Regions from separate parts of the Pseudoalteromonas sp. SR41-7 genome, predicted to be linked through region 3. Evidence: predicted binding sites of a transcription regulator. Region 3 holds the regulator's gene; each other region holds the start of a gene.

Region 1 (7,550 bases), 340 kb from region 3:
AAGGTGTCGCCTGTTGCTGGTGTACCTTCTATATCAAAATCGTATCCGTAGGTATCAAATGGAGCACCCGCTTGCGATAACATTCCTTTTGCAGGAGGCGTAATAGTAAAAGTACTCGTTCCGCTATTATCAGTAATTTGATATTCGTTAGCATTACCTGTTTTTACAAGCGTTATTTCACCGTTTGTTAAGCCTGGTGCTGTAGTAAAACCACCGGAGGTAACACTTGTTACTTCTCCCGCTGAAATAGTAGCGGTACCTATATTATTTAAATCGTTAGCAGTACGGATTGGCGATGCTAGTGCTAAATCTTCTGCGCGCCCTGTTGCAAGTGTAATACTTGAAGCGGCATCTGAATTAAGCTTTATTTGAAATTGATCCCCCTCAACACCTACCCCAGATACATTTACTTGAAGACCAAATGATTCGCCTGAGGTTATAGTCGATGAATCAATAACACCTGACGATATATCAGCAAGTGAAGGCTGCCCTAACGGATCGCCTTTGTTATCTATAGGCTGAATACTTACTTCGTTGGCATTGCCTGTATAGGTAATAATAAAGTCACTGGCAGGAAGTTCACTGCCTTTACCTGGCTCTACCGTTGCAGTCATACCAGCAGTGCCCGTGTTAGCTTGATACGCATATGCGCCAACGGTAGGTATATTAAAAATATTACCCCCTAGCTGACCTGTTGCATCCATACCCAATTTGTTTTGTTCGTTAAATGCATCAGCAATAGCTAAGCCCATTTGACCAATTTGGTTTTGCGCAGGGACTAATATGTCATCTCTAAAAGCAAGTAAGCCGCCAATTTTTCCTTTAAGCTTACTTACATCAACTTCAAGCGGCACAGCTTTGCCACCATTAACGTCAAGCGTGAATTCTTTAAAATTAGGATCAGGATCCCCTGTCATCGAAAATAAGTTAAATGCGCCATTTTGCATAACAACTGCTTCGCCTGTGCCCATAAAAACGAGTTTTTCGCCATTTGGACCATCAAGCGTTTCTATGTCTATTAGCTCTGATAAGTCGCGTATTGCTTTATCGCGTTCGTTATAGGTAGAGCTGGCATCTGCGGCGTTATTAGTGCCATTAACTGCTGCAATATTTTGATTTAGTGTACTAATACTTTGAATGAGTGAGTTTGCTTCATCTGAAAATATTTCGAGCTGCTCGTTTACTATACTTTTTTGATCAAGCACGATGCCCGAAAGCCTATCCATTTGATCAATTAAGCTTTGCGCATCTGTCATCACTAATGAGCGAGCAACAGTAGACGAGGGCTGATTTAGCGCTTCTTGCACGTTATTAAATAAAGAGTTAATACCAGTCGAAAGATTATTCGACTCTTCAGAAAAAATAGTATCAACTCGATTAGCCTCAGTAATAAACTGATCGAAAAACGATTTATTAGAGGTGTCACGATTTAGCTGTGACTGAGCAAACTCGTTTAATAATCGGTATGTTTCGCCTCGCCCCACTTGGTTATCAACCATAGTGGTAAACTCTGTACGCTCACGCACATAGCCTTCGGTATTTACATTGGCGATATTTTTACTTGTCGTTTGCAGTAGCTCCGAGCTTGCTCTAACCCCAGAACTGGCAATGTTCAATAAATTAAACGACATGTTACTCTACTCCTTGGCGGATCACGTTTGCCGCAATGTCTTTTAGCTGACTGCTATTGAGCACTTGTTTTATTTTGTTGGCATAATTTGGATCGGTTGCATAACCTGCTTTTTGTAATGAATCTAAAAAGTCGTTTGGTTTAGCTGTATTTTGTAATGCTTCTTTGTAGCGTGGGTTTTGCGTTAAAAAATCAACGAAGTCGTTCACGCTGTCTTTAATTGAATCGTAGGCTCTAAAGCTGGCTTGTTTTTTAACGGGTGTACCTTGCTCAAACTCAAGCGTTATTTTGCTTGCTTTATCACCTTCCCAGCTTTTATCTGACTTAATATTAAACAAGTTATTTGAGCTGCCACCGTCACTTTTATTAATAATGTGTTTACCCCAACCGGTTTCAAGTGCCGCTTGTGCAACCATTACCGCAGGATTTAAACCAATTTTTTGCGCTGCCGTTTTAGCGTGTTCCCACACTGAACTTACAAACTCTTCTGCATTTTTAAATGTTGGGCTATCGGTTTTAGTCTCTGCAGTATCGACTTTAGGCTCAGCAATATCGGCTTTAGTACTCTTAACGATAAGATCGGGTTGCTTATTTTTTTGCTCATGAGGAAGAGCGGAACCGACTTGTGTATCGCTAAAGATATCGTTGGTTGTTCTAAGCACCGAGCCTGGCATAAAGTTTTTAGACTCAGGCGATAACTGCTGAACTATTAAATCGGCAAGGCCTAACGAGCCATTTGATGAAAGCTCTGTTGAAAGTTGCTGATCGTGCATTTCTTCAAAAAACTTTACACCACTTGAATTAAATGGGCTGTCTTTGTCTTCAAACGCTTCGTTTGCTTTGCGCATTCCTTTGAGCAGCATTTGCGTAAAAATAGCTTCAAATTGTGCGGCCGCTTTTTTGAGCGCAGCTTTAGAGGCATCAGTTGATGCATCGCCACTGGTTAAGGCTTCTTTACGAAGTGAATCTAAGTTGCCTAAATCAAAAAAGTTTTGTTTATCGAGGTGATTAGTTTCCATCGGCTTTTTGACACAAAATGAATAATGCAGTTAAAAATGCAAAAATTGAGCCACTACCGATAAAACAAGGAAGATAAAAATAATAAACTTAAGTTGCTGTAAATAAAAAGCCCTATATCTTGTTTCAAAAATATAGGGCTTAAGTAATACGTTATTTATTGGCTTGAATTATTTATATAACAACTAACTGTCCGTTAATTGCGCCGGCTTCTTTTAGTGCTTCTAAAATAGCCATTAGATCACCAGGCGCTGCGCCTACTTCGTTAATTGCGCGAACTAAATCGTCAAGGCTTACACCTGGATTAAATACAAAGGCGCGCGAGTCGTCTTGGTTTACATCAATAATGCTCTGCTGCGTGACAACTGTATCACCGTTTGCTAGCGGATTTGGTTGTGACACGTTTTGTTGTTCTGCAATTGTTACTGTTAAGCCACCATGAGTTATAGCCGCAGGCTGAAGCTTAACGTTTTTGCCAATGACAATTGTACCGGTGCGCGAGTTAACTATAATTTTAGCGGCCATGTCAGCTGGTTTAAATTCTAAGTTTTCGAGTGTTGATAAATACGATACACGCTGGGATGCATCGCGTGGTGCTATAACACGAATAGAAACAGAATCTATTGCTTGTGCGCTATTTGGGCCAACTAAGTCATTAATTGTTTTTTCTAGGCGTTTTGCCGTCGTAAAGTCTGGGCGGTTTAGGTTGAAGGTAATGTAATCGCCTTGCATAAATGGGCTTTCTACGGTGCGCTCCACTGTTGCGCCATTTGGTATACGACCAACTGTAGGGGTGTTAATTACAACTCTACTGCCATCAAGACCTTGTGCGCCTAGGCCACCGACAATTAAACTACCTTGTGCAATTGCGTACACGTTACCGTCTACACCTTTTAAAAAAGTTTGTAGTAAAGTACCGCCACGTAAGCTGCCTGCACTACCAATAGAAGAAACCGTAATATCTATTGTTTGTCCGGGTTTTCTAAATGCGGGTAATTCTGCATGCACCGCCACAGCGGCAACATTTTTAATTTTAGGACTTTGAGTTGAAGGTAGCGTAATACCAAAGCTGTTCAACATGCCTCTAAAACTTTGTTGTGTATATGAGTTTTGCTCGCCAGTGCCTGGCAAACCAACTACTAAGCCATAACCGACTAATTGGTTAGAGCGTACGCCTTCAACCATAGACACATCTTTTATGCGCTCAGCACTGGCAGTAAACTGCCAACCTAATAACACAACTAAACATAAAGCTTTAAGGCTATTCATGTTGTTACCCTCTAAAATGGAAACAGCGAACTGCTAAAGAAACGTGTAAGCCAACCAGGACTTTGCGCCTCTTGCGTTTGCCCTTTACCTGAGTATTGAATACGTGCATTAGCAATGCGGTTTGATTCAACCGTATTATCGGCGCTTACGTCTTGAGGGCGTACTAGCCCTTCTAAACGAATAAACTCTTCACCGGTATTAAGCGTTAGCCATTTTTCACCGCGTATAACTAAATTACCGTTAGGTAAAACGCGCATTACATTAACCGAAATATCGCCTACTAAGCTGTTTGACTGGTTAGATTTTGAATCGCCCGTAAACGACGAATCACTACCAATACCAAACTGAATGCTGTCACCACCTATATTTACAGGTAGACCACCTAAGCCAATAACGGGATCTAAGCTTGCGTCAGTTTCTTTGTCTGTTTCTGTTTTAGCGGCTTTTGTTGCTTGAGTAGACTCTTGCAATTTAACCGTAATTATATCGCCAGTACGTAGCGCTTTTTTATCAGAATATAAGTCGTTTGATGTATGAGTATTAAACAGTGAACCTGTGGCTACCAGCGGCTCTAAAATAGGCTCGGGGTACATAGGTGCGTAGTAAGGGTCGTCCTGCACTACCTCACTATTTTGCGTAGACATACAGCCACTTAAAAATAATGTGCCCGCTGCAAATAAAATAATATTACGCATAATTCCCCCTATTCTATTAAAGCTGTTGATTGATGTAACTCATCATTTCGTCAACGGCCGAAATTACTTTTGAGTTCATTTCGTAAATACGCTGAGTTTCTATTAGATTTACCAGCTCTTCAGTCACATTTACGTTAGATGTTTCGAGTGAGCCTTGAATAATACTACCTAACCCTTCAACACCAGGATTACCTTGTACAGGCGCACCACTTACAGCCGTTTCGGTATAAAGGTTTTGACCAATTGGCTCAAGACCCGATGGATTAATAAAGTCACTAATAGTCAGCTGACCAATTACAACGTTATCGGCTTGGCCTGCAACACGTACAGATACTTCGCCGTCTTGGGAAACCGTAATTGATTGCGCGTCATCTGGTACATTCATTTCTGGCTGAATAACGTAACCTGCGCCCGATGTTACAATTCGTCCATCGCCATCAGTAGTAAACTGACCATTGCGCGAGTAAGCAATATTGCCATCAGGTTGCAGTACTTCAAAAAAACCTTCGCCAGAAATCATCCAATCTAGTGAGTTTTCGGTGGTCAACATGTTGCCTTGCGTAAACTCTTTTTGGTTAGCTACAACTTTAGCACCCGCACCTAACATTAAGCCCGACGGCATTTCGGTATCTTGCGATGAACGACCACCCGGTTGATTAATATTTTGATAAAGTAAATCTTCAAATATAGCGCGGCTTTTTTTGTAACCTACGGTACTCGCATTCGCTAAATTATTTGAGATAACCGATATATCGGTTTGTTGAGCGTCTAGCCCCGTTTTACTGATCCACAATGCTGGATTCATAATCGTGTCCTCACTTTAAAGTTAAACTATGCGTAATAACTGATCTTGACGCTCGTCAATTTCTTCAGCTGTTTTCATTAATTTCACTTGTAATTCAAATTGGCGCTGGTGGCTTATCATGTCGACCATTTCGTGAACCGGATTCACATTCGACATTTCAAGCGAACCACTTAAAACTTTTACATTGGCAGAGGTATCTACTGTTACATTTGCTTTTGGTCTAAATAAACCGTCGTTACCTTTTTCGAGCTGTGAGCTATTTGCTTCAACAACTCTAAGCGTGTCGATTTCTTCTAAAAAGTTAGCAGGAGCGCCTTGTGGTCGAACTTGAATAGCGCCATCTTGGCTAAACCCTATTTTTTCGACTGGGACGGGTAAAATAACAGGTCCCCCTTCGCCAATAACTTGACGACCATGGCTGGTTACGAGCATACCTTGAGCTGTAATGTTTAACGTACCCACTTTTGTGTAAGCTTCATTACCGGAGGCATCTTGCACAGCAAGCCATGCGTTATCGCTCATTGCGATATCTAAGTCTCGCCCGGTTTGAACAATGCCACCCGATACCATGTTTGAACCCGGACGCTCTTGCATTGAAAATACACGTGTAGGCAAACCTTCGCCAAACGCTTGCATAGAACGCGCCTGGGCAAAGTCAGCTTTAAATCCTGTTGTATTTGCATTCGCCAAATTATTGGCTTTAAGCGCAAGCCCTTGTAGGCTTTGCTTAGCGCCAGAGGCCGCAATGTAGACCATTTTGTCCATAGTATCGACTCACATAAAAAATCTCTGAACTTACAAATGCAAAATAGGTGCCAGATTAAATTTGACGCAACATTGAGAGGTATTTAGAAGGGCTTGCAAAGAGGACTTATAAAAAAGGCTGCAAAAATGCAGCCTCATATATTTAATAGGGTTTAGCTTATCGAATCTGCAAAATACTTTGCTGAATAGTTGAGTTAACTTCAAGCGCACGTGAGTTTGCTTGGTAATTACGCTGTGCAGTAATTAAGTCTACAAGCTCGTTTGTAAGGTTAGTATTTGATTGCTCAAGCGCTGATGAGTTAATTCCACCAAACGTACCCGAACCAGCTTCACCCGCTACAGGTTCACCTGAATCAATACTTTGCTTCCAGCTTGTATCACCCACTTGTGATAACCCTTGTGAATTTGGAAAACGTACCATAGCCACTTGGCCTAGGAATGTTGAGTCACCATTACTGTAAGAAGCGACAATTTTACCGTCTGTTCCTATATCAATTCCGGCTAAACGACCTACTGTTGAGCCATCTTGATCGAGTGCTTTTACTTCAAAACCACTTGAATACTGAGTTGGGATACGTCCTGCTGTGTTATTTTCATCGCGCCAGTTAAGCTCAATACCAGTACCTGGGAAAGTTGCACCATTGTCTAGTAATGTTGATAAACCAGCACCAGAACCCGCTGGTAGTAGTATTTCATCAAAAGTAGTTGTATTTGTATTTGCCACACCACCTGTTGTTGATGGCAAACCACTTGAGTTAAAACCAAGGGTGGTAAGTGGTGTATAAGGCGCGGTTTGTTCTCCACCAGTTGTGGCATCAACTACTTTGCCATCGAGTGTTGCGTATACTTCCCAACTGTTATCTGTACCACCTGCTGCGGCATCATCTTCTTTAGCAAAAAAGTACTGTAAAATATGTGGTTCACCTAGTGAATCATATACCGTTGTTGACGTAGATGAGTTATAAGTACCACTAGATGTTGGGTCAAAAGCAATACCCGGAGCATCTGCTGTTGCATCTAAGTTAAACGACAAAAATACATTTTCTGTTGCGCGAGGTGAACCAGACGAATCAGGGATTTGAATTGGATCAGTTGTGCTCAAACTTACCGACGTTGTATCACCTGTAGATGAATCAACTGGGAATGCTTGTAAAAAGTTACCTTTTGCGTCAACCATAAAGTTATCTTGGTTAAGCTTAAATGCACCCGCACGTGTATATGTTAAATCTTGCGAAGATAAATCGTCGGTCATCGCAAAATAACCTTCACCAGTGATTGCTAAATCAAGTGAGTTATTTGTAAATTGCAGTGAGCCTTGGTGAAACTGCTGCGCAACCATGGTTGTTTGCACACCGTCACCATTTTTAGT
Region 2 (7,550 bases), on a different contig from region 3:
ATAACCGTCTTAGTTCCATTAAATTTGTATTTAATGGAGGGGGCTTTGGCGCCCAAGCGTTCAGCAAGGCCTGATATAATTTCGTGACCGTCGTTTGCATCAATAATGGCAAACTTTAAACTAGAGCTACCACAGTTTAAAACTAAAACATGTTGGGATTCAGGGGAGGTTGTTGGCATAGATTCAATTTCCATAAACAAATTTAGTAAGTGAACGTTAATACGTGATAGTTACACTTACGGTATTAAATAAAGCTAAAACAATTAAATGTTCAACTGCAAAGTGGTTAACTCAATGTTAAATATTTTACCTTATTTATGATGTTTAAGTTAGGATTGTTCGCCATTAAAGGGGAAATTTAAGCTCTTTTACTGAGAAAGTGTAACTCCCTCATTTTGTGTTACACTTTGGGTATAGCTCGTTTTCTATTGTATTTAAAAGCAGTATCTGTGAGGAGTCATGATGCAAAAAAGTGTGATGTCACAACTACAAACAGGCCGTTTGTATGGTAAAAAATGGCCAATGCGTAAAGAGCTTGCGCCTTTGTTTTTAGAGTTTAGAGTGATTAGAGCGACTGAGCTTGCCATTACAGTAATGCCAATCTTGGCTATGCTAACGTTGTTTTTTCAGCTTAATTACTTAGGTTCTGATTTTTTACCGCAAGCTATTGCGAGTGCATTATTTTTTATATCGTTACCTTTACAAGGTTTATTTTGGTTAGGCAAACGAGCGCAAACGCCTTTAGATCCTGCAATGCAAAAATGGTACAACGAGCTGTACACTAAAATGGCGGCTAATGGATATCAAACGCAGTTAAGTGAGAACAAGCCCCGTTATATGGAGCTTGCTAACTTACTTAAAGATATGTTTGAAAAAATGGATAGAGCATTTACTAAAGAGCAGTTTTAGCGGGTTATACCATTATCTATTTTGGTAAACTGAGTAATATAAAATGATAAGGTGACATTGTGTTCACCTTTTTGTTCGAGTGCTGTCCAGTGCTCGGGTCTAAATTTCCATGCAAATGGCGTCATCATTATTAAATTTTTAATATCAGTAAAGCTAAGCGCTACATACTCTGTTAAAAGAGTCTGTTCTGATTTTTGAAACCCTTTTGGCGTGGCTATTTCAGTATGTTCGTTTACTTCTGAATATATATACGATTTTAGCTCTTTTAAATGATAAGGGCCTGGGCTTGCTACCACTAATGTTGCGTTTTTATTAGCTAGACGTTCAAGTTCTTCCTCAAACAAAGGCGCAAATACACTAATAAGTACATCAGCAAATTGGCTTTCAAAAGGCGCTTGGCTAATTGATGCAACACTAAAATGGCACTTAGGATAGCGCTTTGCTGCATATTTAACGGCAGATTTTGAAATATCGACACCGTACACTATAGCGTCTGTTTTACTTGCTATTGCCTGGGTATAAAAACCTTCACCGCATCCTAAATCAATAACCGTATTCGCGCTTATTCGACCGACTAACTCGCTAAGATTTTGTTGTAAAAAGCGGTAGTACCCACGCTCTAAAAATGCGCGTCTAGCTTGCACCATTTCAAGGGAGTCGCCCGGTTGTTTTGAATTTTTTTGTTGTACTGGCAGTAAATTAACATAGCCTTCTTTGGCAAAATCAAAGCTGTGGTTGTTAGCACAACGAAGTGTTGAATCAGCTTTCAAAAGTGCGAGGTTACATAGCGGGCATTGATATTGTAGACTCATGAGTCTAGGTAGTCCTTATCGTAAAAAGTTTTTACCCAATGCGGGCGATAGGTGATCATAATTGTTATAGCCATGCCGTTGAGCATTGCTTCAGGAAACCAAATTATGGCACTTAAATAAACGTAGTTATCTGCAAGTTCTTGCCAATTGTATTGCCCTATAGCTAAGTAAAATAAAGCACCTAGGCCTATTTTTATACAGGCTATAAATCCTGCGGTTATAAACGCACAAACAAATATATAAACAAAAAAATGACGAGGTAAATATTGGTAACTAATTATAAAGCCAAGATAGCTCAATAAAATAGGAATAAACGCACCAATAAACAGTTGTACTGGTAACAGCTCAAGTTCAATTTGACCAAAGGCAGCGAGTAGCGCTGTGGCAAGTAGGCTACTTAAAATAGTCAATCGCCAGCCTAAAATTAATGTAGCAGCCGTAACACCTAGGATGTGTAAATCAAGGCCAGTTAAAATGCCAGCCTTTATTCGCCAAAGCACTGCAAACACTAACGCACATGCAAGAACTCCAGTTTGACGGGCTGGCGTATTAAGCAATGTTTTATATGTTTTTTTATCAAAGCTTAGTAGGGCAATAATAATTACAAGGGCCCAAAGTAGCCCTTGTATTGTTATGCTGAGCATAGTAATTACTTAAATGTTGACCATATAGGGGCATGATCTGAGGGTTTTTCAATACCGCGCAGTTCGTAGTCAATACCAGTATCTATACAGCGTGCTGCAAGCTCATTAGTCGCAAGTACTACATCTATTCGAAGCCCTCGGTTATCTACAAACCCTTTAGAGCGATAGTCAAACCACGAATATTGATCGTCTGTTTCTGGGTTTTGTTCTCTAAAGGTGTCTTTAAAGCCCCAATTAAGTAATGTTGAAAGCCATTCACGCTCTACCGGTTGGAAAGAACACTTACCCGTTTTTAACCAACGCTTTGCATTAACTTCGCCAATCCCAATATCTAAATCGGTGGGTGATATGTTGATATCGCCCATAACAATGACGTCTTGATCAGGGGTGTGGTTGGTTTCAAGGTGTGTCATCAAATCTTTATAAAATTGTCGTTTATAAGGAAATTTAGTTTCGTGATTAATATTTTCACCTTGTGGGAAATAGCCATTCATGACGGTAAGGTCGCGACCGTTATCTTGTTCAACAGTGACGCTTATCATGCGTTTTTGCGATTCCTCTGTATCGGTAGCAAAGCCTTTTAAGACCGATTTAGGCTCTTTTTTGCATAACATAGCTACGCCATAATGGGCTTTTTGGCCATGAAAGTAGACGTGATATCCCATTTTTTGTACATCTTCTAGTGGGAATGCTTCGTCATGAACTTTAATCTCTTGCAAGCCAATAACGTCTGGTTGATGTTTGTCGATAATTGCTTGTAATTGGTGGAGACGAGCACGCAGACCATTGATATTGAAAGAAATCACTTTCATAAAATTTACCTTAAAATTGGATCTATTTAATGAATTAAATTGTATCAGTAAATACGCGTACATAACATGACTGAAATGAGAAAATAGCTGCACAAATGTTGATCAATTGGTGAGTAAAGTTTAAACATTGTAAATGCAGTATTAATTTTTTAAATAAATAAAAAATTCAATTGAACTTAACTTTATTGAATATATAATGCGCGAAATTCACTTGTTTAGCTCGTTCAAATAGGATCTCTCATGAAAACACAACTACTTTTAGCTACTGCTTTATTAGCATCTGCAACTGCTTCAGCACAAAGCAATACTTACTTCAGTCAAGATAATAAAATTGAGTCTAAGTTATGTGTACTAAGCGCAAACGAAGGCTTTAGTGTTGCTCGTAAAGAAGCTGCTCAGCACGGTGTTTACTTATCTCGTTTTTCTAAAAGCATTTTATGTAATGGTGAAGATATTCGCGATATTGCTAAAAAAACGACATTAAGCAACGCATCAGTTGAGAAAGTAGAAGTATTTGCAAAAGACGCTCAACAAGAAACTCAATTATGTATGACGGCTTTAAAACAAGGTTTAGCACCTGTTCGTCAAAAAATTGGTAACTTAAACTCATTAAAATGTAATGGTCAAAACGTTTCTGAGTTTGTTAAACGCTACCAAAACGCAGCAATCTAATTATTAGCTGAACTATATAACTAAAATTGAGATACCTGGTTTTTTACCGGGTATTTTTTTGCAAAAATTACAAGGTTGTTTGCAAAGCTTGCAAGCTTAACTTATTGAAACTGTTCAACAAATGCACAAATCAAGATTAAGTTGTTGATTCTTATAAGTTAACTATTATTGGCATTGGATTTGTATTAGTTAAAGTGACATTTAATTAATTACGAAGGATACGTCTTATGAAAAAGTTAACATTAGCAGCCACTATTTTAGCATCATTAAGCCTAGCGGCTTGTTCATCTAATCAAGGTCTTGAAAAAATAGACAGTGACTTTGCAAGTTTAGATAATGACAGCGATGGCTACATCTCAAAAGTTGAAGCTGATGACGATAGCATTTGGGACCATTTTTCAAATATTGATACCAATATGGATAACGAAATTAGCCGCAAAGAATTCAACACTTACATGAAGTTAAACAATGGTAAAGTAGCCACTGATTCTGAAGTAAGTGAGTCGGCATTTAAAGCTGAAATCGCTAAATTCGATAAAATTGAAAGCAGCTTTTCAAGCTTAGATAACGACAGTAATGGCTATATTTCGGTAGTTGAAGGTAACGATGATGATATTTCAAATCACTTTGGTTACATGGATAAAAACCAAGATAAGCGCATCAGTAAAAGCGAGTTTATGGGTTACATTAAAAAATACGGTAACGCGGTAGCTGAAGATGATGCATTAGAAGCCATTAAACACAGCTAATATTTGTTGTTTTAAAGAGTAAATTAAAAGCCAGTGATAATCACTGGCTTTTTTGTGTTTAAAATCTAGTTATTTAGTAGATATATTTTCCTAGTTTGGCGTTGTTCTGTCATAATAGATGGCTGTGTATTTTTATTTGTTAAGGGTGTGTATGGCTGGTCGGCGAATTAGTGATGAACAACTAGTTGAGATCATTGAAGCAGCTATTTTTGTTGCAGATAAGCCTGTGAGTAAACGCCACCTTAAAGATACTGTATTAATAGATTTAGCTATTTCTATGGCGCGAATAAACGACGCAATAGATACAATACAAGAACATTTTCAAACTCGTGGTATTCGCTTAGTTGAAGTTGGTAGCGGTTATCGTTTTCAGGCATGTAGTAGTTTAAGCCCTTGGTTAAATAACTTGTGGCAAGAACGCGCACCAAAATACTCGCGTGCTTTACTGGAAACATTATCACTTATTGCATATAGGCAGCCCATTACGCGCGGTGAAATTGAGCAAGTAAGGGGTGTTACTACGGGTTCGAATATTATTAAAACCCTACTCGAAAGAGAGTGGGTTAAAGTGGTAGGGCATAAAGAGGTTCCGGGTAAGCCGGCTTTATATGCAACTACTAAACAATTTTTAGATTATTTTTCGTTAACTGGACTTGAAAACTTACCTGCGCTGCCAACAGAGCAGCAAAGTAAAATTAACCAGTTATTGAGCGATCCTTCTGTGAGAGAACCATCCGAATGAGTATTATACAAGGTGAAAAGTTACAAAAAGTCTTAGCCCGTGCAGGCGTAGGCTCACGCCGTGAAATGGAAAAATACATTGATGCAAACCGCGTTAGTGTAAACGGTAAAGTGGCAAAGTTAGGAGACCGTGTTGAAGAAACCGATTTGATTCGTGTTGACGGGCACACTGTAAAGATTGAAGAAAAAGCAGATAGAATCTGTCGTGTGATTATGTATAACAAACCCGAAGGTGAGTTAAGCACACGTAAAGATCCAGAAGGGCGTCGTACAGTATTTGACCGACTTCCTCGTATTGATGGTGAGCGTTGGATTGCGGTTGGCCGATTAGACGTTAATACTTCGGGTTTGATGCTCTTTACTAATGATGGTGAATTAGCTAACCGCTTGATGCACCCAAGCTATGAAGTAGAGCGTGAATACTCTGCGCGTGTATTTGGTGAAGTAACCAATGAAACGGTTAAAAACTTACTACGTGGTGTTGAGCTTGAAGATGGTCCAGCCAAATTCACGACTGTAACCCCTATGGGTGGCGAAGGCGTTAACCGCTGGTTTAACGTAACGTTAAATGAAGGACGTAACCGTGAAGTACGTCGTTTATGGCAGTCTCAAGATGCGGAAGTATCTCGTCTTATTCGTATTCGTTACGGTAAACTAGAGCTTGATAAGCGCGTGCCACAAGGTGGTTGGATGGAGTATGATTTAGAAACAGTAAACTACTTACGCAAAACCGTTAAATTAGGGCGCGAGACACAAACTAAGCTTTCTGTTATGCCTGAAAAACGCAAAGATAAACGCGCTAAAATCAACCAGATCCGCAAAGCAGTTAAAAAACACAATCAACGTGTTAAGCCTACCAAACGTAAATAATAAATTAGTTATTTATTGCACACAAAAAAGCCGCTAATTGCGGCTTTTTTAATGTGTGTTGTATAAATTTTTTAAACTCTAAATTACTTTTTTACTTGAGCATCTAACGATACGCCATTCACTTTACTAGAATCATCGCTCATCAAGTATAAGTAGGTTGGCATTAAATCTTCTGGTGTAGCAAGCGCGTCTCTATCTTCTCCTGGGTATGCAGCAGCGCGCATAGAAGTGCGAGTAGCGCCTGGATTAATACAGTTTATACGAATATTCGTTTTGCCTACTTCACATGCCCATGTTTGCATCATGCCTTCTACAGCAAATTTTGAGATGGCGTATGGCCCCCAAAACTCACGGCCTTTGCGGCCTACACCTGATGACGTAAATACTATCGATGCATTATCAGACTTACGAAGAACAGGAAAAAGCGCTTTAGTGATCATCGCTTGCGCGGTCACGTTTACTTTCATTATGTTTTCGAACGTAGATGAGCAAAAATGTTCAAGTGGACCAAGTGACCCTAAAATACCTGCATTATTAAGCAAGCCATCAAGGCGGCCAAATTGATATTCAATTGTTGCAGCAAGGTCACGGTAGTTTTGTTTAGTTGCGCCTTTTAAGTCCATGGGCACAATTGCAGGTTTAGGGTAACCTGCATTAACAATTTCATCGTAAACACATTCAAGTTTATTAGTTGTTTTTCCTAATAAGATAACTGTAGCGCCGTATTTTGCATACGTAATTGCTGCTACTCGGCCAATACCATCACCGGCGCCTGTTATTAAAATAATTTTATCTTTAAGTGCGTTTTCAGCCGCTTGATATGTGTGCATAAAAGTACCCATTCATCTATTTTTTTTGATTTTAACATAGCGAAACGTGAAGTAATCGAATTTATTGTAAAATTAGGTGGCGAAAATAGAAACTTTACGTTAAGTTTAACTGGTCTAATGTCTCATTAATAACCTGATTACATTGTTTTAACTTAATACACTGATTAAACACACTATAAAAATAAAATATGTGCGGAGCCAACAATATGAAAAAAATGCTACTTTCACTCTCTGTTACAGCTGCCTTGGCAGGTTGTGGCGGCGGAGAAACGTTAGAAGATGTTAAGAACGACACAGCAACCGTTATTCCAACAGCAACGGTTACTTTTGACCCTGCTGCAGGTATCTTATCGGTACCTAATGATTTATTAATGAGTGGAACCCAAGACGGTACACTTAATATTCCTGGAGAATTAGATGACAACAATGTGTCTATTTCTCGAGCAGCTTATGCAGATCCTCAGCTTGCTCTAGGCGCACTTGACGGTTGGTCTTCTCAGGTTCCTTATAA
Region 3 (7,550 bases):
ACCGATTTGCTCATGCTTGAAAATGGTAAAGCATTGACTACACAAGGCACTAGTTCATGAATGCAGCGCGCATAATATTAAGCGTTTTATTCATTAGCTGTATGGTTTGGCTTTGGTACCCTTATTTTACACAAACAAATATTGTGCCTCAGGCTGAGCCTGAAGTTGTTGCTAAGCCTGATTACATAGCTATTGAGCTCAAACAGACAGCCTATGATGAGCAAGGTAAAATTAGCCACAAAGTCACTGCGGCTAAAATGGAGCTATACCAGCAATTAGGTTTCACGTTTTTTGAAAAACCCATTTTTACTTTATATAACGAGCAACAAACGTGGCAAATAAATGCAGACGAAGCAACATTATATGAAGATAAACAATTAATTTTAGAAGGTAATGTGGTTGCCAAAAATTTAACCGATAACGCCATGATAGACAAAATCAATGCTGATAATATTCAGGTTGATATAAAGTTATTAACAATGCGTTCGGAGCAACCCGTCATTATCACTGGACCCAATTTAAAAATCACCGGTAAAGGCCTAGAAGCCGACTTGAAAACCGAAGTGATAAAACTAATTAACCATACGCGAACCATATATTATGACCAATAAAATATTAAAATCACTTATAATTCCTACACTTATACTAGCGTTTAATAGTAGTGCTGCAGAGCAAAACACGCAACCTGCTGCCAATCAGATTTCAATAAGTGCCGACAAGCAAGAAGGTCAATTGAAAGCTAATGTGGGTATTTTTGAGAAAAACGTTGAGATTATTCACGGTAATCGCCGCATTACAGCCGATCGCCTCGAAGTACACAAACGTGATGAACTTGGTGATAATAAACAATTATTAATTGCCACAGGTAGCCCTGCGCACTTTGAAGAAAAGCAATCAGACGGCACGACTATGAGCGCCAGTGCTGACGAAGTACGTTATGATGTATCTAAGCGTTTTTTAACGCTTGTTGGTAATGCACAAGTATCGCAAGCCGGACAAAAAATAAATGCTAAAAGCATTACCTACGACATAGAGCAGCAGCTCATCAGTGCCGAAAAAGATGAAAACTCAACTGACCGCGTTCACACAATTTTAGTACCGATCGAAACTAAAAAAAGTAAAAAAGGCGATAAAGGTCAACCATGAGCACATTAAAAGCAGAACTATTGGCAAAAAGCTATAAAGGTCGTGAAGTTGTAAAAAACGTCGGCCTTGAAGTACAAGCTGGCAGTATAGTTGGCTTACTTGGCCCTAACGGTGCTGGTAAAACAACGACTTTTTATATGATTGTAGGGCTTGTTCCTAGCGACAAAGGTAAAATATCTATTGATGATAACGATATTACTCTTTTACCTATGCATAGTCGTGCTAGATTAGGCATAGGCTACTTACCACAAGAGTCATCGATTTTTAGAAAGCTGACTGTTTATCAAAACTTAATGGCCATTTTAGAAACGCGCAAAGAACTAAATAAACAAGCCAGAGAAGACACGCTCAATAACTTATTAGATGAATTTAGCATACAACACATTCGTGATAGCCAAGGTATGGCATTATCGGGGGGAGAACGTCGTCGTGTAGAAATAGCACGAGCGCTGGCAGCAGATCCTAAATTTATATTACTGGATGAACCGTTTGCCGGTGTTGACCCTATTTCGGTATTAGATATAAAGAAAATAATAGAACATCTTAAAAATCGTGGGATTGGTGTATTAATTACCGACCATAACGTAAGAGAGACCCTTGATGTTTGTGAAAAAGCCTACATTGTTTCTCATGGGGAGCTGATTGCATCAGGTACTCCAGAACACGTATTAAATGATAAAACAGTACGCGATGTTTACTTAGGCGAGCAATTTAGGCTGTAACATTTACGCCATGTCTTTAAGCATCTGCTAGTATTAATTATAACAACATAAAAGGATTGTTAGAGATACATGAGGCAATCACTACAGCTGCGCATGGGCCAGCAACTTACAATGACTCCACAGTTGCAACAAGCTATTCGTTTGTTGCAACTCAGTACATTGGATCTCCAGCAAGAAATACAAGAAGCTCTCGACAGTAATCCACTATTAGAGGTTGAAGAGGCAGACTATTCCGAAGACGCTGCTGGTAAAAACGAGCAAAAAGCTGATACCGATGACATAACTGTTAGCGCATCTGCTGATGATGCTCCGAGCGAATACGAACAAGATACTGGTGAAGCACTTGCAAAAGACACGCTAAGTGACGACATGGCTATGGATGTCAGTTGGGATGAGTACATGAGTGCCGCTCCTGCAGCCTCATCAGGTCCAATGCCTGAAGACGAATCAATATACCAAGGCGCCTCTACTGAAACGCTCCATGAGTATTTAATGTGGCAATTACAACTAACGCCATTTAGCCCTACAGACGAAGCTATTGCTATTGCTATTGTAGAAGCTGTCGATGATTCAGGTATTTTAACACTAAGCTGCGAAGAGATTTTAGAAAGCTTTAATCAAGAAAACGAAGATGATAACGAAGTCGAACTTGATGAAATTGAAGCGGTATTAAAACGCATCCAACTGTTTGATCCTGTTGGTATTGCTGCACGTAGTTTACAAGAGTGTTTGTGTATTCAGCTTAATCAATTTGATAAAGAAACACCTTATATTAATGAAACGAAAATGATTTTAACCGAGCATATTGATCTATTAGCAGCTCGCGACTATCGTACATTAATGAAAAAAACTAAGCTCAAAGAAGAAGAGCTTAAAGAAGTAATGACACTAATACATACTCTCAACCCAAAACCTGCAGATACTATTGTAAGGGAAGAATCTGAGTATGTTATTCCTGATGTGTCAGTTAAAAAAATTAAAGGCCGCTGGGTTGTCGAATTAAACCCAGATAGCATGCCTAAAATTCGTGTTAATAGCCAATACGCAGCAATGTCTCGCACTGTAAAATCAAGTGGCGACAGCCAGTTTATTCGCTCACATTTACAAGAAGCTAAATGGTTTATTAAAAGCTTAGAAAGTAGAAACGACACGCTATTAAAAGTTACTAATTGTATTGTTAAGCAACAACAAGGCTTTTTTGAACATGGCCCTGAAGCCATGAAACCAATGGTTTTAAATGATGTTGCTGAAATGGTAGAAATGCACGAATCGACAATTTCTCGCGTAACTACTCAAAAGTACATGCATACACCCCGTGGTATATTTGAGCTTAAATATTTTTTCTCAAGCCATGTAAGTACTGAAAACGGTGGTGAATGTTCATCTACAGCAATACGTGCGCTTATCCGAAAATTAATCGCAGCAGAAAACTCAGCAAAACCATTGAGTGATAGCAAAATAGCGGATATATTGGCTGAGCAAGGAATTAAAGTAGCGAGACGTACAATCGCAAAATACCGCGAATCTCTTGCTATTCCACCGTCAAATCAGCGTAAAAGTCTGATTTAAGACGCTAAACTAAGAGGGTAATGCTTATGCAACTAAACTTAACTGGTCGTCACGTAGAATTAACCGATTCACTAAGAGACTATATTAATACTAAATTTGCGAAGCTTGAAAGACACTCTGATCATATTAATAATGTTCATGTCATTCTCGATGTAGAAAAATTAAATCAAAAAGCAGAAGCCACAATACACGTAAGCGGTGCTGAGCTATTTGCCTCTACAGAACATCAAGATATGTATGCCGCTATTGACTCGTTGATCGACAAGCTCGATCGCCAAGTAATCAAACACAAAGAGAAGCTTGCTCGACACTAATATGATGAAATTAAGTTCACTTATATGCCAGGACTGCAGCAAAGCTGCGGTCCTTTTTAATAGCAAAAAAAGAATTTTAGAGTTCATTAGCGAACTTGCTCACGACAAACTTCCGTATTTACCGCAACAAGATATTCTTAATGCTTTAATGAGCAGAGAGAAATTAGGTAGTACAGGTATAGGGCGTGGCATTGCTATTCCTCATGGAAGAATGAGCGGTGCAGAAGAGCCTTTGGCTTTAGTGCTCGTTAGCGAAACTCCAATAAACTTTGATGCAATCGATAATCGCCCTGTTGATATTTTTGTCGCACTCATCGTACCAGATGGCGATAACCAGCAGCACTTAAAGACTCTAGCAACCATTGCTGATAAACTAAACAACAAAGATTTTTGTAAACAGTTACGCAGTGCAAAATCTGATACTGAGCTTTACCAAGTTATTGTCGATCAATCATAGTTTTATAAAGGGTGTTAAATGGAGTTAATTATCATAAGCGGCCGTTCTGGTTCTGGAAAGTCGGTTGCTTTGCGCGTTGTAGAAGATTTAGGTTATTATTGCGTAGATAATATTCCAGTAAACCTACTTCCTTCATTAGTTCGCAGTGTATCTGATAGCTACGATAAAATTGCTGTTAGCATTGATGTGCGCAACATCCCTAAAGAACAAGATGAATTTAACGATATTCTTGAATACTTACCAGGCTTTGCAAACCCTACGTTATTTTATTTAGATAGCGACGATCAGACATTGATCAAACGTTTTTCTGAAACACGCAGATTACACCCACTATCAATAGACTCGTTGCCCCTTGATTTAGCCATCAAAAAAGAAAAAGAATTACTTGATGTATTAACCACTCGCGCCGACTTTATGATAGATACGACTGATTTAAGTGTTCATCAACTCGCTGAATCTATTCGTGAAAAGATTTTAGGTAAAAAAGATAAGCAACTGATTGTCACATTTGAATCATTTGGCTTTAAACACGGTATACCAAAAGAAGCAGACTACGTATTTGATGCACGCTTTTTACCAAATCCACACTGGGAACCAGAGTTGAAGCCTTTAAATGGGTTAGATCAACCGGTTAAAGACTATTTAGCTAATCACAGCATAGTGCAAAAATTCACATGGCAAATTCAAACATTTGTACAAACGTGGTTACCGCATTTAGAAAGAAATAACCGCAGTTATTTAACCATTGCTATTGGGTGTACAGGCGGGCAACATCGCTCTGTGTATTTAGCGCAAACTATCGGTGAAAGTTTTGCAATGACACATCCCAATGTAAAAATTCGCCATCGCGAGCAAGAAAAATAATATAGCTGAATAATCACCTGTTCAGCTTAGGTAGAGTAAGTTATGCATTGTGAAGATACCTTTTTAATAAAAAACAAATTAGGCTTACACGCCAGAGCAGCTACTGTGCTTGCGCAATTAGCAGTACAATTTGATGCGACAATCACATTATTCCAAGATGACAAAGAAGCAGCAGGCGATAGCGTACTTGCATTAATGTTACTTGAAAGTAGCCAAGGAAAAGAAGTTAAAGTTGTTTGTAAAGGCCCTGATTCTGAGCAAGCTTTACACGCTGTTGGAGAATTAATAGCACAACGCTTTAATGAACAAGAATAATCTGTTTTATAAAAACAATATTCGCATTACTAGTGCTTCAATTAAAACAGATATATAAAATAAATAGGTTAGTAACGCCAGTTAACTCACCTCCCCCCATAAAGTAATATAACAATTTATAAAGGACGCCAATGCCAGAAGCTTTTGAACAAGATTATCCACTACAGCAACTAAAGCAGGTGACGAAGTCACTCAATAGTGGTCAATTTGTTCAAGTTAGGCGCATGCTCGCAAAAACGGCTCCTTGTGATACCGCATTATTATTAGAATCATCACCGCATAAAATTCGCCGACTGCTTTGGCAATTGGTCGATCCTGATGTGCAGGGTGATGTTCTTGAAGAATTATCTGAAGATGTTCGTTTAGGCATTATTGCCCAAATGGAACCTAAGCACATTGCCGCCGCAACTGAAGACATGGGCCACGATGACTTAGGTGAAGTATTACGTAGCCTGCCAGATACCGTCTATAAAGACGTTGTTAGCGCGATGGACATTCAAGACCGTGAACGTGCCACGCAAGCACTGTCATATCAAGAGCGTTCAGCAGGTGCGCTAATGAACACCGATACGGTGACCATTCGCCCTGATGTAACACTCGATGTTGTACTTCGTTATATTAGACTGCGTGGTGAGTTACCAGAGGGTACAGATGATTTATATGTTGTTGATAAACATAACTGCTTTATAGGCGCTTTATCGCTGAGTACATTATTAACTAATCCGCCAGAAAAAATTGTCCGCGATTTAATGGATGAAGATTGTGAGTCTATCCCAATCTCAATGGATGAAAGTGAAGTAGCGCAATTATTTGAGCGTCATAATTGGATATCGGCCCCAGTGGTGGACGATAACGACCAACTCCTCGGTCGTGTTACTATCGATGACATCGTTGATGTAATCCGAGAAGATGCCGAGCATAGCTTATTAAGCCTAGCCGGTCTTGATGATGAAGAGGATACATTCGCGCCAGTACTAAAAAGCTCTAAAAAACGCTCAGTTTGGCTAGGAGTTAACTTACTAACCGCACTTGCAGCTGCTTTTGTAGCTAGCTTTTTTGAAGGCACTTTAGATGTTCTCCCTATTTTGGCTGTGCTTAACGGTATTGTCCCTTCTATGGGTGGTGTTGCTGGTAGCCAATCATTAACGCTTGTTATCCGTGGTATTGCAGTAGGTCATATAAACCAAACAAACCAACGTTTCTTGATGATGAAAGAACTGGCCATTGGCGCGCTAAACGGTATTTTGTGGTCACTATTAATTGCGGGTGTTATTGCGCTATGGCAGTGGGACTTTATGCTTGGTGGCGTACTCGCCTTCGCTATGTTTATGAACTTAGTGGTGGCAGGTGTTGCTGGTGCAAGTATTCCAATAATTCTTAAAAGAATGAATATAGACCCTGCTCTTGCAGGGAGTGTGGTGCTAACCACAGTGACTGATATTGTTGGTATATTCGCCTTTTTAGGTACTGCTACATGGTTGCTGATATAAATTAAACGCTTTAAATGTAAAAAACTACAGCAAAAATAGTTAGGGTAAATCAGTAGCTATGGCAACGGATACCAAACATAAAAATGACATACCTAAAAAAACGCTAAAACAAAAAAGCGTATCCATATTAAAAAGTGTACTGGTATATAGCTCTATATTTTTCGTCATTTATACCGCCGTCAATTGGTGGCGGCAACCTGTCATGCCAGCAAATCCTCAATTACAATTAATCGACTATAAAGGGCAAAACATTAATTTAGCAGCAATGAGCCAAGATAAACCCACGCTTGTGTATTTTTGGGGAACTTGGTGTCCTATTTGTAGTATTACCTCCCCTGCCATAAACGAACTCGCAAACGAGAATAAATACCCTGTTGTGAGCATCGCGATAAAATCAGGCTCTGATCAAGAGCTGCATGATTATTTAAATGAGCAAGGCTACAGCTTCAGTACTGTTAACGATCAACACGGGGAGATATTTTCCGATTGGCAGGGACAAGTCACGCCATCTTATATAATCTTAAAAGATAATAAAATGACGCAAGGACTCACCGGCATTCAGCCGTTATGGTCACTTAAATTGCGTTTGTGGTTATCATCAATGCTTTAAAAAAAAGCTAAACTTAGCACAGGATATCTAAAGAGAGGGGGCTCTAAAACCTCACTCTTTATC
Region 4 (7,550 bases), on a different contig from region 3:
CGTAGCGAGCGTCAATATAGCTGTAGCCGGCACTTAACCAATAAGGGTAAGCATCATAGAATACTTGGCTTTCAAAGCCGGTAGTACGAATGCCGGTATTACTACCATCGCGATTACGTAAACTACGACGTTGGCTAAACACTGCACCATCGGCGTACCAATCACTGTCGGTTGGTGCGTATTTTAAACCGAATTCAACTAAGGTATTTTCGGTTGAAAAGTTTTGCGCGCTAATCGTGTTGTCACCACCAAGAGACGTGCCGCCAGCCATGCTATTTGATGTGGCTTCGTTGTAACTTGCTGCACCATAAGTGGTGTAATCACCATTTAATCGGTAATTAAAGCTTACTTGCCCCGAATGTAGCTTATCGTTAATGCTATCGCTCGCTGCAATTTCACCCTCTGGTGCTATTGGGTCGTGCGCGTCTACGTCATAAAAATCAATGCGGTAGCCAACACTTGTATGAAACTTATCTGTCCAATCTGAATCTTGCTGAATAGCAAAACCCGTTTGCCATGAGCGCGAATCGGTAGTGTCTGATAAGTTAAAGTCGCCGCTGCCATCGTTATTAATATCGTACTGACCACCAGGGGATACAAATACACCTGGGCTAATTTCAATTAAACGCGCTTGTTGTGAATCAGTTAAAGGAATGCGGCGATTTGAAATTGGGCCAGTTAAATCAATAGGTAGGTCGGCTTCTGTTGTAAATTGGCTGTAGCCTAGCACGCGGTTGTAACGCACATCAAAAGCAAAAATTGTTTGCTGTTCGTTGCTCCATTGGTAAGTCAGTTCGGTACGGTTCTGCGCGGTATCGGCACCATCTATAATTTCAACAAAGCTATTTTGTGCAATTTCTTCGCGTTGTAAGTGCTGAAAATACGTAATGTTTTTTATTGATGCGTTGTTTGAAAGTTCACGCTTATAAATACTGTGTAGTAAATAGGTAGTGGCTTCGTTTTGATTGTCAGGGTCGGTAAGTACTGTACTACGGTCTATTTTTACTTGCCCAGTAGGTGAAACAATAGAACCTGCCGCTGGAACTGTACTGCCATTTACTTGCACGCCTTGGCCGGTAATATAAAGGCCATTATCTATTAGCGCTTGAGTAGGGCGGTTAATACCTGCGTTATCGGTAAATTCAACTTGGTATAACTCAAAGTTAATATCCCAGCTGCTCTTGTCATCAGGTAACACCCTAAGTGCTGCAAATAGGCTGTCGCTTTTCGTGCCCGAAAAGTCGTAGTAACTGCCGTTATCAATGTGTTCAGCGCTTACTCTAAAACCTACTTTGTCTTTTACTATAGGTGCACTGTAATCAACTAAAACGCTGTACTGATCCCATCGTCCTGCCGATACCGTTGCTTTGCCTTTACTGTCGTCAGTTGATGCTTTTTTAGAATGTAAGTTTACAAAACCACCGTTGCGTTGGCTTGAACCAAATAATACCGGTGGCGCGCCTTTTACTACATCTATTTGTTCTATAGAGTTGAACGATAACGGCACGCCAAAGCCATTATTACCTGCTTGGCGGCGTGTACCATCTTGGAAAAGCTCACCTAGTTGCCCACGAATAGTAGGTAAACTTGGTGCCCCAAAACCACTGGCTGAATAGGTATTAGGGCTTACTGCAAGTACGTCTTGTAAAGTCGTAATATTGAGTTGTTCTATTAACTCGCTTGAAATTGGTGTTACTGATCGGGCTATATCTCGTAGAGCTAAGTTGTCGCCAAAAGGGCCGTCTACATTGGCATTTTTAACCGAAAGACCTTGAGATCTAATAACTTGGCCTGCCACCTCAATACGCTCAATTGCGCCTTCTTTTGCTGTTTTTGATTCTTCGGCTGCAAAAGCATTAAGTGGTGTATTTAATATGGTGGCTAGGGAAAGTGCTAAATATGCGTGTTTCAAACGTTTTCTCTCTACGGTTAAAATGTTGTTGGCGATAAAGACCGAAAGGATTAAAAATAACTTTCAGTAAAATTTTGATTCTTTTTGTTTTTTAGAACATAACAAAACAGATGCATTATAAAGATGGTAATTAAGTAGTATTGTTTTATTAGTTGATAAAATATTAATACAGCGATTGTACTAGACTGAATGTAAATATATGCTTTTAATAGAATTTTTAATTATAGACTACTTTCAACCTGCTAACATTTTAAAAGAGTTAACTTTTATGCAGCATTTTTAAATTACTTAAATAAGCTTCACTTTTAGTACTGCATGGCTTAACTAATGAATTTAATTAAAAATTTTTGAAATAAAAAATAACTTATACGGTCTAGGTTACTTCTACGTTTATTAATATTCATTTAAGGAAATTTTATGACAGGTTCAATGAATTCTGATGTGCAAAACCGTTTGCAGTGGTCACTTTTATCTTTGCGTTTAGGCGTGTTTATTGTAATGGTTATGTGGACATTCGATAAGTTTGTTAATCCTGGGCATAGCGCACGTATTTTTGAACATTTTTACGGTATTAGTGGCTCTACAGATATAGTGGCTTACATTATTGGTGCGGTGCAGTTAGTGCTTGTTTTAGCATTTTTAGCAGGTATTAAAAAGCGTATAACGTACGGTATCATTTTTGTAATGCATGGCTTATCTACGCTTTCTTCTTACAACCAGTACATAGATGGCTTTAATAACTTATTATTCTTTACTGCATGGCCAATGTGGGCTGCGTGTTTTGCACTTTACTTATTACGCGACCAAGACGTGAAATTTACTGTAAAGTAATAAAGTACATGCAAAAAAATTGGTTATAAGCCATAAGGCTTATAACCAATAAGTACACAGGGAGTGTGTGGAAGTCGGTTTGCGTGTTTACAACTAATGCATAGCGTCGTTGTATTGCTCAGCAAGGCTCTCTTTTTGCCCTTCGGTAAGTGCTTTACCCGCTAATTGAAACACTTCGTGTTCTTCTTCACTTAAATGATGATGTACCAAATGGTGTAGCTTTTTAGCTGCAACTAACCATGCAGACGAGCTCATTTCGGTATCTTCAAGTTGTTCAATTAATTCATCAATTTCGTGATGTTCAGCTACGCTGTGGCGCGCTTTTTCATGAGTTAAGTCATCAAACATAAGTGGGTTATAAAAGTAACGTTCTTCAAATTTTGCGTGATTTTCTAATTCTGTTTTTAGCTCATCCATTAGCGTGTGGCGCTGCTCTGTGTCGCCGTGTGTTTGAATAAGCGCATCTACCAATTCTCGTTGTTTGTCATGGTCATGACGTAGTGCTTCAAAAATATTCATAACTAGTCCTTTTACAATTTATTTGCTTATATCATTAACTAGCAAACTAAATGCCAAATATTAAGTTATTGTATTTTAATAAATTTAATTTAATCTTTTATTCTTTGGCTGCGATCACTGTAAATTTTACAGTGATATGAATGCAATAATTTCAGGCTTTCGCGCAGTTCAATTATAAAAGTGAGTATAAATCCCTACAGAACCTTACAAATATTTACTGGTTGTTTATTTTATTGCAGTGATAAAGTGTCAGTGTTATTTGGGTACAACCTATATATTACTCTCACACATAAAAGCAGGTAGCACGTTAACTTAATAGGATAGTTTAAGGATGAACATAAAAAGCCCCGTCGCCGCATTATTGCTGTGCGCTTTACTGAGTGCATGTAGTACAGCCCCGCGTTCTGACCCTAACTTATGCATTGAAGAGGCTGAAATGGTTGATCGAAATGGCGCTCAAACAAGCTCACAGGTTTACAATCAATGCATTAGCGCACAAATTAAAAAGGATGAAAAAAATAACACTTTTTTTGATGCCATCGGTACGTTCTTTTTTGAATTTTTTGTAATGGTGGTAGAAAAGTAAATAGGCTAACTTGCAACTGTAATTTAAAGTAAATAAGTTGCGTAAAAATAGGATTAGTTATGAAGCAATTATTGATAGCAATTCCACTTTTTTTATTACTAAGCGCTTGTGCGGCGAAGCCTTACGCAGGCTCGGCAAAATGTATGGAACAAGCAGATATTGCATACGAAACCGATACACTTAAAAATGAGACACTAGATAATGAATGCAAAGCTGCAAAAGTAAATACGCCTAATAAAGAGCTTGAGAATCATGGCTTGGTTGATAGAAGCCTTTTACAGCTAATCGTTAGCTTTTTAAATGGCGTATTTTAATAGTAAAAATATAATTAAATAAGGTATGTATGAGGGAAGAACTAAGAGCAAAAATAATTACCGTGTGCGATAAAAAAATAGCAGTTAAAGGCGAAAATGTAGGGCTTTCTTTTTATGCATTTTTTGCTAATAAAAACGACGACCCAGAGCTACTTATGGAAGCTGCTACTTGGTGGATACACACCCATAAATTAGATCATTTTGTAAAAGCACATAAAATTAAACAGATGGTTTTAGATGGACTTTAGTCAATTAACTGAGCAAGTACTTTTAGCTGTATTTAATCAACAACGACTTGGTTTCTTCCGTTTTCTTTTGCTTTATAAAGTAATTTATCTGCATGCTTAATAAGAACATCTAGTGTGCTTTTTAAAGGGCTACTTACAGAGGCTCCCACACTAAAAGTGATTTTTGTATCACTAGGAAGGTCTTTTATATTACTACAATGCTCGGTAAACCTAGTGGCGAGCTGGTCAAAGATATCTCGAATAGCTAGTTCGTCAACCGAATTTAGTGCAAACAACCATTCTTCGCCGCCGTAGCGGCCAAACTGATGATCACCACTTAGTGTTTCTTTTGCAGCCTTTACAAAGGAAATAAGAACTAAATCTCCAACATCGTGACCAAATTGGTCGTTAACTTTTTTAAAGTAGTCTAAGTCAACAATTGCTATCGTCATTTTACCTTCACTGAGCTTTGCTTCTGCTGCGCGCATTATTCCTCTGCGATTAGGGCTATTTGTTAGATAATCTGTTAATGAAATATCGTGATATTTTTGACGTTGTCGAGCTTGCCGATAAAATAAAAATAATGAAGCAATCACTAAAATAAACGCTATAGCAGCGCTAAGTCGCCAAATTATTTTTTGTTGGTACTCTTCTTTAGCTTGTAGTTCACTAATGTCTTTTGCGTACTCTAGTTGCTGTATTTTTTCTTCTTTTTCTTTTACTTCAAACTGTACCTGTAGTGTTTTTATATTACTTTCACTGGTAGCTTCGTAGTGTTTTTTTGTATAAAGGAGCTTTTGTTCAATTGCTTCAAAAGCCTCGTCAGTGTAGTTGAGGCGTCGCTTTAGCTCATAGCGTTTACTTAAAAAATCGGCTTTATAAATACTGCGGCTGAATTTATCTAAGTTTAAAAATACCTCATCGTTTGCTTCATTTGCTTGATCAAGTAAATCTAGTTTTATATATATGTCAGCTAACAAAATGAGCGATGCGAGTTGCATGTCGTGTACACCTGCAGAACGAGCAAGCTCAATGTTCTCTTTAGTTAAAGTTAAAGCTTTATCGTAGTTTGCTTGTAAGTACTCAATGCTAGCAATTGAGTATTGGGCAAAGGTTAAGCCTTTTTGCATATTAGCTTTTTTAAAATAGAGCAATGCTTTGTCTAGGTATATTAAGGCATCTTTAGGTTTTTTTATCTCGAGCAATATATTGCCTAAACTCCAATATGCTTTTGCAGTAAAAAGCCCATCTTGTGTTTGCTCATATGCTGCAACCGCTTTTTTTGCATAATATATGGCTTTGTCTTTTTCGTTTAGATAATTATATGCATCGGCTATTTTTCTAAAAAAGTATCCCTGAGATGCTGAGTCGTCATCTTTTAATGCTAATTCTAGCCCTTCTAGTGCAACATTTAGGGTCTTTTTCAATGCATCAGTATCGGTGTAATAGTAAGCAAGTGCTCGTAAAATAATAATTTTTTCTTTAGATGAATGCTGTTGCAAGCTCTCTTCTAATTTTGTGGCTAGCGTGTGTGCTGGAGCTGGGTTTGCATCCCTCGCTAGAGACTTGAGTTGTGATTCGAGAAATAATAAATACACACTTTTTTGGTTTGGTAACTCTTTGTTCTTTAAGTAATAGGATAAGTGAGTATTTAACGCTGTGTATTTTTCTTGTCTAAAAAGTAACTCCGCATACAAAGCGGCCGCTTCTAGATGAAGCTTTTCCCAATTTTGATCTTTGCTTATTTTAAACGCTTGAGTGAGTTTGTCTCCATTTTGAAGATAGTCTAATTCATTTAGTTTTATGTTATTGATGAGAGTTTGAGTCGTGTCAAAGTCTAGCGCATGTGAAGTTGCATTTAATGAATCGCCGTTAGCAGAGGCAAGTTTACTAAAAAGTAAAAATAAAAGGAGAACAATATACTTTGCCCATAAAGTATTACCTAAAATCTTTATTTGTGTATTGTTAGCCATGTTAATCCTTTGCTGATTTATTTTTATTATTGAAATACTTATTCACAGTGCTTAATAAACTTGGGTTTGAACAGTTTTTTTTACACTTCTCATTGAAAAAATAAGACCACAAACGATATCAATTTAATTAATAAAAACAAACACATTATATAATATAGTCGCTGTAGTTATGTGTTTTATTAAAAATCAGCGGCTACTTCAAACTCTAATCGTTTAAGCGTAATAGGGTGAGTAAATGCTAAGTATTCTGCATGTAAATGTAATCGTTCGGCTTTTTGCCCGTAATGTGTGTCGCCTATAATTGGCATGTTTAAACCTAAGCTGTGCGCACAATGCACTCTTAATTGATGAGTTCGCCCTGTTTTAGGGTATAACTGTAATCGGGTAATATTGTTGTTACGCTCTAAAACCTGCCAGGTAGTAAGTGATGGCTTACCGTGTGTGTAACACACCATTTGGCGCGGTTTATCATCAAAGTCGAGCACTAAGGGTAAATCAATTACTCCGCTATCCTCAGCTACGTTACCATTAACTAATGCGACATAACGTTTATCTATAGTGCGTTCAATAAACTGCTTTTGCAGTGCTTTGTGCACGCGTTTATTAAGCGCAATCATCAATAACCCAGAAGTCGACATATCTAATCTGTGTACAATTAGTGGCCCTGATGCCTCTGGAAACTGCGTTTTGATTCGCATATAAACTGAGTCATCAATATTAACGCCAGGTACCGATAAAAACTCAGCGGGCTTATTTACCACAAGTAAGTCGTCATCTTTATAAACAATACTTAAATCTTTACCCTGAGCTGGGTTGATAAGTAGCGGGTTATCTTCAACATCTAAACCCTTTAGCATATGCCCAAGTATTGGTTGGCATTTACTGTAACAAGAAGGGTAGTAATTCTTATGCTGCCTAATTGCTGATTTAGGTGCTGCTCCCCACCAAAACTCTGCCATAGCAAGTGGCTTTAAGTCATGTTTATAGGCGTATTGTAATAATTTAGGCGCTGCACAATCGCCAGCACCCGAAGGAGGAGTGTGCTCAGGTAATGCTGCAAAAATAGCATTTAAATCTGTAGTTTCACCATTTGCATTTAAAAATTGGTACTGTGCAAATAGCTTTTTTTGTAAGCTTTTAGAAAGTGTTTTACGGCGCTTTTTTAAATGAGCAATTTCATCAGAAATA

What was found. Region 3 encodes sigma-54, which starts transcription at its own class of promoters, with help from an activator protein. Its sites were predicted from a motif close to GTTGGCACGNNNNTNGNNT; they were not measured.
Region 1: the regulator sigma-54 is predicted to act here: its motif matches at 2,686-2,704, upstream of flgJ (flagellar assembly peptidoglycan hydrolase FlgJ).
Region 2: the regulator sigma-54 is predicted to act here: its motif matches at 4,017-4,035, upstream of H5092_RS07045 (EF-hand domain-containing protein).
Region 4: the regulator sigma-54 is predicted to act here: its motif matches at 3,302-3,320, upstream of H5092_RS08840 (hemerythrin domain-containing protein).

The regions. Positions count from the first base shown of each region.
Region 1 covers NZ_JACJEF010000001.1:130,954-138,503, forward strand. Annotated here, with positions in the region: gene flgK (flagellar hook-associated protein FlgK) at 1-1,631, opposite strand, end outside; gene flgJ (flagellar assembly peptidoglycan hydrolase FlgJ) at 1,633-2,649, opposite strand; gene H5092_RS00655 (flagellar basal body P-ring protein FlgI) at 2,822-3,916, opposite strand; gene flgH (flagellar basal body L-ring protein FlgH) at 3,928-4,611, opposite strand; gene flgG (flagellar basal-body rod protein FlgG) at 4,628-5,416, opposite strand; gene H5092_RS00670 (flagellar basal body rod protein FlgF) at 5,438-6,181, opposite strand; gene flgE (flagellar hook protein FlgE) at 6,339-7,550, opposite strand, start outside.
Region 2 covers NZ_JACJEF010000004.1:173,852-181,401, reverse strand. Annotated here, with positions in the region: gene H5092_RS07075 (acetate kinase) at 1-179, opposite strand, end outside; gene yfbV (terminus macrodomain insulation protein YfbV) at 463-909, shown strand; gene H5092_RS07065 (putative RNA methyltransferase) at 906-1,721, opposite strand; gene H5092_RS07060 (energy-coupling factor ABC transporter permease) at 1,718-2,365, opposite strand; gene xthA (exodeoxyribonuclease III) at 2,371-3,177, opposite strand; gene H5092_RS07050 (exonuclease III) at 3,418-3,849, shown strand; gene H5092_RS07045 (EF-hand domain-containing protein) at 4,077-4,598, shown strand; gene scpB (SMC-Scp complex subunit ScpB) at 4,750-5,340, shown strand; gene rluB (23S rRNA pseudouridine(2605) synthase RluB) at 5,337-6,209, shown strand; gene H5092_RS07030 (YciK family oxidoreductase) at 6,293-7,039, opposite strand; gene H5092_RS07025 (VolA/Pla-1 family phospholipase) at 7,246-7,550, shown strand, end outside.
Region 3 covers NZ_JACJEF010000001.1:475,319-482,868, forward strand. Annotated here, with positions in the region: gene kdsC (3-deoxy-manno-octulosonate-8-phosphatase KdsC) at 1-60, shown strand, start outside; gene lptC (LPS export ABC transporter periplasmic protein LptC) at 57-611, shown strand; gene lptA (lipopolysaccharide transport periplasmic protein LptA) at 601-1,146, shown strand; gene lptB (LPS export ABC transporter ATP-binding protein) at 1,143-1,868, shown strand; gene H5092_RS02215 (RNA polymerase factor sigma-54) at 1,938-3,437, shown strand; gene hpf (ribosome hibernation promoting factor) at 3,464-3,751, shown strand; gene ptsN (PTS IIA-like nitrogen regulatory protein PtsN) at 3,756-4,208, shown strand; gene rapZ (RNase adapter RapZ) at 4,227-5,072, shown strand; gene H5092_RS02235 (HPr family phosphocarrier protein) at 5,115-5,387, shown strand; gene mgtE (magnesium transporter) at 5,519-6,877, shown strand; gene H5092_RS02245 (protein disulfide oxidoreductase) at 7,080-7,487, shown strand.
Region 4 covers NZ_JACJEF010000005.1:193,896-201,445, reverse strand. Annotated here, with positions in the region: gene H5092_RS08850 (TonB-dependent siderophore receptor) at 1-1,912, opposite strand, end outside; gene H5092_RS08845 (hypothetical protein) at 2,330-2,743, shown strand; gene H5092_RS08840 (hemerythrin domain-containing protein) at 2,837-3,262, opposite strand; gene H5092_RS08835 (hypothetical protein) at 3,594-3,848, shown strand; gene H5092_RS08830 (hypothetical protein) at 3,908-4,162, shown strand; gene H5092_RS08825 (DUF6500 family protein) at 4,192-4,410, shown strand; gene H5092_RS08820 (GGDEF domain-containing protein) at 4,443-6,362, opposite strand; gene H5092_RS08815 (pseudouridine synthase) at 6,542-7,550, opposite strand, start outside.